DNA from 2 places in the Clostridium sp. JN-1 genome. Region 2 is predicted to be linked to the other one. Evidence: a T-box and tRNA genes for the amino acid it is inferred to sense, from the RefSeq annotation. Region 2 holds a T-box; the other holds one or more tRNA genes.
What was found. The T-box of region 2 lies ahead of alaS (alanine--tRNA ligase). A T-box ahead of a tRNA ligase gene usually reads a tRNA of that ligase, here a tRNA-Ala.
Positions count from the first base shown of each region.

Region 1: it encodes a tRNA-Ala, which carries the amino acid that the T-box ahead of alaS (alanine--tRNA ligase) is inferred to sense. The anticodon was not compared.

Region 1 covers NZ_CP033465.1:375,180-378,315, reverse strand. Annotated here, with positions in the region: rRNA gene EBB51_RS01845 (23S ribosomal RNA) at 1-1,128, opposite strand, end outside; tRNA gene EBB51_RS01840 (tRNA-Ile) at 1,431-1,507, opposite strand; tRNA gene EBB51_RS01835 (tRNA-Ala) at 1,511-1,586, opposite strand; rRNA gene EBB51_RS01830 (16S ribosomal RNA) at 1,674-3,136, opposite strand, start outside.
Region 2 covers NZ_CP033465.1:1,712,430-1,715,565, forward strand. Annotated here, with positions in the region: gene alaS (alanine--tRNA ligase) at 1-1,160, opposite strand, end outside; T-box leader at 1,210-1,384, opposite strand; gene EBB51_RS08070 (AI-2E family transporter) at 1,619-2,647, opposite strand; gene EBB51_RS08075 (PRC-barrel domain-containing protein) at 2,616-3,136, opposite strand, start outside.

The sequences.
Region 1 (3,136 bases), 1.3 Mb from region 2:
GCACTCTTTAAATGAGTGGCTGCTTCTAAGCCAACATCCTAGTTGTCTTAGAAATCCCACATCCTTTACCACTTAACTTACACTTTGGGACCTTAGCTGATGATCTGGGCTGTTTCCCTTTTGACCGCGGATCTTATCATTCGCAGTCTGACTGCCGAGATACGAGTATATGGCATTCGGAGTTTGATAAGGTTCAGTAACTGTTTTCAGCCCTTAGCCTATTCAGTGCTCTACCTCCATTACTCAATCTCGACGCTAGCCCTAAAGCTATTTCGAGGAGAACCAGCTATCTCCGAGTTCGATTGGAATTTCTCCGCTATCCACAGCTCATCCCATGGTTTTTCAACACCAACGCGGTTCGGACCTCCACGGAATTTTACTTCCGCTTCATCCTGTCCATGGATAGGTCACTCGGTTTCGGGTCTGCAGCATGCAACTAGTCGCCCTATTCAGACTCGGTTTCCCTTCGGCTCCATACCTTAAGTATTTAACCTTGCTGCATACCGCAACTCGCTGGCTCGTTCTACAAAAAGCACGCCGTCGCACTTAAATGTGCTTCGACCGGTTGTGGACACACGGTTTCAGGTTCTATTTCACTCCCCTTCCGGGGTTCTTTTCACCTTTCCCTCACGGTACTGCTTCACTATCGGTCACCAGGTAGTATTTAGCCTTGGGAGGTGGTCCTCCCAGCTTCCCACAAGGTTTCACGTGTCTCGTGGTACTCTGGAATAGATCTAACTTAAATTTCTTTTTATTTACAGGGCTTTTACCTTCTGCGGCGGAGCCTTCCAGCTCTCTTCAATTAGGAAATAAAAGTGTTTATGATCTACCCGCAACCCCAGGAACAAGTTCCTGGTTTGGGCTCTTTCTCTTTCGCTCGCCGCTACTTAAGAAATCGATTTTTCTTTCTCTTCCTCCGGGTACTTAGATGTTTCAGTTCCCCGGGTTTGTCTCTATAAACCTATGAATTCAGTTTAAAGTACATGACGTTAGTCATGTGGGTTTCCCCATTCGGAAATCTCCGGATCACAGGCTATTTGCGCCTACCCGAAGCTTATCGCAGCTTATCACGTCCTTCTTCGACTCCTGGTGCCATGGCATTCACCATGCGCCCTTTGTAGCTTGACCTTTAAGTTAAAAATTACTACTAGCTTCGCAATACTGCTTCAAAACTCTCCCTGCGGTGCTCATTTACATAAGTAAATTCCGCTCCTCACTCAAGTTTTTCATTGTCTTGCTCGCTATTATTAATTTTTGTTTCATAGTTGATATATTATTACATCAACTATAACTATAAGAATCTTTTAATTCTACAAAGTACGATTAATTATATTAATCTTTATTCAGCATAAATATTCTTTTTAGAATAAATATACATGAATATGCTTTACTTTTAACTTATTTTCTCTGTGCAATTTTCAAAGAACAAATGGTGGGCTTAAATGGACTCGGACCATCGACCTCACGCTTATCAGGCGTGCGCTCTAACCAGCTGAGCTATAAGCCCTTATGGTGGAGATAAAGAGACTCGAACTCTTGACCCTCTGCGTGCAAGGCAGATGCTCTCCCAACTGAGCTATACCCCCATATAATTAAGAACAATATAAATCAAACAGAGTATCGATATTAAACCAGTCTTTTAAGATAGAATTAACTATCTTACGACTCCTTAGAAAGGAGGTGATCCAGCCGCAGGTTCTCCTACGGCTACCTTGTTACGACTTCACCCCAATTATTAACCCCACCTTCGGCCGCTGGCCCCTTACGGTTGCCCCACGGACTTCGGGTGTTGCCAACTCTCATGGTGTGACGGGCGGTGTGTACAAGGCCCGGGAACGCATTCACCGCGGCATTCTGATTCGCGATTACTAGCAACTCCAGCTTCATGCAGGCGGGTTTCAGCCTGCAATCCGAACTGAGGTGAATTTTGAAGTTTGGCTCACCCTCGCGGGTTTGCATCTCTCTGTATTCACCATTGTAGCACGTGTGTAGCCCTAGACATAAGGGGCATGATGATTTGACGTCATCCCCACCTTCCTCCCGGTTAACCCGGGCAGTCTCACTAGAGTGCTCAACTTAATGGTAGCAACTAATGATAAGGGTTGCGCTCGTTGCAGGACTTAACCTAACATCTCACGACACGAGCTGACGACAACCATGCACCACCTGTCTCCCTGCCCCGAAGGGCTTCCCTAATTACAGGTAATTCAGGGGATGTCAAGTCTAGGTAAGGTTCTTCGCGTTGCTTCGAATTAAACCACATGCTCCGCTGCTTGTGCGGGCCCCCGTCAATTCCTTTGAGTTTTAATCTTGCGATCGTACTTCCCAGGCGGAGTACTTACTGCGTTTACTGCGGCACAGAAGGGGTCGATACCTCCTACACCTAGTACTCATCGTTTACGGCGTGGACTACCAGGGTATCTAATCCTGTTTGCTACCCACGCTTTCGTGCCTCAGCGTCAGTTACAGTCCAGAAAGCCGCCTTCGCCACTGGTGTTCTTCCTAATCTCTACGCATTTCACCGCTACACTAGGAATTCCGCTTTCCTCTCCTGCACTCTAGATATCCAGTTTGAAATGCAGTCCCCAGGTTGAGCCCGGGGTTTTCACATCCCACTTAAATATCCGCCTACGCACCCTTTACGCCCAGTAAATCCGGACAACGCTCGCCACCTACGTATTACCGCGGCTGCTGGCACGTAGTTAGCCGTGGCTTCCTCCTTTGGTACCGTCATTATCGTCCCAAAAGACAGGGCTTTACAATCCGAAAACCTTCATCACCCACGCGGCGTTGCTGCATCAGGCTTTCGCCCATTGTGCAATATTCCCCACTGCTGCCTCCCGTAGGAGTCTGGACCGTCTCTCAGTTCCAATGTGGCCGATTACCCTCTCAGGTCGGCTGCGCATCGCTGCCTTGGTAAGCCGTTACCTTACCAACTAGCTAATGCGCCGCGGGCCCATCTCAAAGTGGATTTCTCCTTTGGTTATTTTACCATGCGATAAAATAACTTTATGCGGTATTAATCTCCCTTTCGGGAGGCTATCCCCCTCTTTGAGGCAGGTTGCCCACGTGTTACTCACCCGTCCGCCGCTAGATCCATTCCCGAAGGAATTTCTCTCGCTCGACTTGCATGTGT
Region 2 (3,136 bases):
AAAACTGTTTGCTTTTTTTCAAACATATCATTCATAAATTCATTTAAAATTTGCATTCCACTATCTAGAGTTTCATCAAATCTTTGTTCTTCTAAACTTATAATTTTCTTTATATAATCTCTTTTCTCTGAAAGTTCAGGATAATTTCCGCATGAATTATCTATAACTACATCTGTTAGTTTATACAAAAAAGCATTATTTATTCCTAATGACTTACCGTGCTTTGCTGCTCTTCTAAGCAGCCTTCTAAGCACATACCCCCTTCCTTCATTTGAAGGAAGTATTCCATCTGAAATCATAAAAGTTACACTTCTTATATGATCTGTTATAATTCTAATTGATATATCATTTTTTGAATTTTCGCCATACTTAACATTAGCAATATCACATACTTTATCTAAAATTGCTCTAATCGTGTCAACTTCAAATATACTTTCTTTATTCTGCATGATAGTAGCTATTCTTTCAAGTCCCATTCCCGTATCTATATTTGGATTTGCAAGCCTATTATAATTTCCACTTTCGTCTTTATCAAATTGAGTAAATACTAGATTCCAAAACTCAATTATCCTGTCCTCATCTCCTGCTTTTATAAATTCGTCTGCGGTCTTTACTGGTCCTTTTTCAATATTTTTATCATAATGGATCTCAGAACAAGGTCCGCATGGTCCTGTTCCATGTTCCCAAAAGTTGTCTTCCTTGCCAAGCCTAAAAACTCTTGAAGGCTCTACACCAACTTCCTTAGTCCAAATATCAAATGCTTCATCATCATCAAGATAAATGGTTACATAAAGCCTATCCTTAGGCAATTTTAATACTTCTGTGACAAACTCCCATGCCCATGGAATTGCTTCTTTTTTAAAATAATCCCCAAATGAAAAGTTTCCAAGCATTTCAAAGAAAGTTCCATGTCTTGATGTTTTTCCTACATTCTCTATATCACCTGTTCTTATACACTTTTGACATGTTGCAACTCTAGTTTTAGGTGGAGTTTTGAGTCCAGTAAAATATGGTTTTAATGGAGCCATTCCAGCATTTATTAAAAGTAAACTCTTATCATTCTTTGGAACAAGTGAGAAACTCTGCATTCTTAAATGTTCTTTACTCTCGAAAAAGCATAAGTACATTTCTCTTATTTCATTTAGCCCTAGTTTTTCCATCAATTATCACTCCTCGTATTTTAATTTTCATAAAAAAAGACTTTCATCCCAAAGGGACGAAAGTTACTTCGCGGTACCACCCTAATTACACAAACAATGTCATTTGTGAACTCGTTTATAATAAGACTCCCGAGCTGCTTCAATATAATCTACAAAAAGTTTTCACCAGCCACTTTCTCTCTATATGCAGAAATATATTTACTTCTCCCAATCATCATCAATATATTATATTATGTACTCAATTATTGTGAACCTCCACTACCACAAGAGTAGGGGCTTCGTACAGAAGATTGATAGTCTAAGCTATCCTTATTCTAGCGGGCGTATCCACTTCGCCGCTGCTGTATAGTGCATTTAAGCACACAACGCTGCTTTTCTTTAAGTTAAAAAGTATAGATAAAATTATAAGCAAAAGGTTACAATATGTCAATATAAATTACTTATATAGAAACCATTACCTAAAATAAATAATAATTTATATTATCATAAATTCCTTTAATTATTGCACCAATTGGAATTGCAAGTACCATTCCCATAAATCCAGCTGCTTTTCCTCCAATAATAAGCAGTATTATAACCATAAGAGGATGCATACTAACACTGTCTCCAGTTACTTTAGGTGATATTATATTTCCCTCCACCTGCTGCAGCAAATAAAGCCAAATTGTAACCCATAATGCACTTTGAGGTGACTTAAGTAATGCTACAAGTATAATTGGGACAGCCCCAAATACCGGTCCAAAATACGGAATTATATTCATAAATGCATTTAACATTGACAATATTACTGGAAAGTCTATTTTAAATACTATAAGTATTATAAAAGTTGCTGCTCCAATAATTGCACACAAAAATAACTGACTCAATATATATTTTCCAAGTATTTTATCTATGTCTAAGCTTATTTTTTTTATTAAATTTCTGCTCTTTGCCGGAAAAAAATTTAATATTTTATTATTTATATTATCACCATCTGATAAAAAGTAATAGGATATTATAGGCACAATGGTTACAACTACTATATTTTCTCCTAAATCCAATACTGAATCAAACAATTTCGTTACCATACTTACAACTTGATTGTTTACCTTAAGAGATAAGTTATTTACTATCGTATAAATAGTTTTATTGCTGCTTATTAACTTTATCTTATAATAAAAGACATCTATAAACTTTTGTATACTGCTTATTGTATCACTTATATTAGAACTTTCTTTGGAAATAGACGGTATTAAAAGGCTAAAACTTAAAATAAATATAAATATTAATGCACATATAAGTATTAATGCACTGTTTGTATTTTTTATTCCAAGACCTTCTAAGTATTTTTGTATTGGTTTTAAGGTGTATGAAACTATAAATGAAATAAAAATCAAGTACATTACTTCCCTCATAACTGCGCTTTTTACTAAAAAATATATTATAATTAAGCTTATAAGTATCAAAAAGAAATACCTATATTTCTTGACTTTGCATTTTACATTCATCTAAATCATCTTCCTTAAACAGCCGATGCGGTAAACTCAATAATTCTATATTTTCACTCCTTTTATTTAAGAAGATATTTTCATCTCCAAGTATTATATCTTTTACAAGTATTACCTTTTTGCCATAGATAAAGTTAGTGATAATTCCTGTAGACACTATCAAGGCAGTCATGTTAAACTTTTCCTTATCAAACATAATATCCTCTACAATTCCAACTATATTTCCTGCTCTATCCCGTACATCAATACCCCTTATGTCTTTAAAATTTAAAAACTTATCTTTCCTTGCCTTTACAACTATCATGACTGAATTAAAGCTAACAACATCTTCTAGCATTACACTAATATTGTTTTTAAACCAATTGTTAGATGATATGCTAAATCCGAGTATTCTCTTACTATCAAAATCTATAATCAAATCATTTATAATTCCCAGCTTTTTGCCACTTAAATCTACTACATCCATAAGCATAAAATCCTTAGATCTAT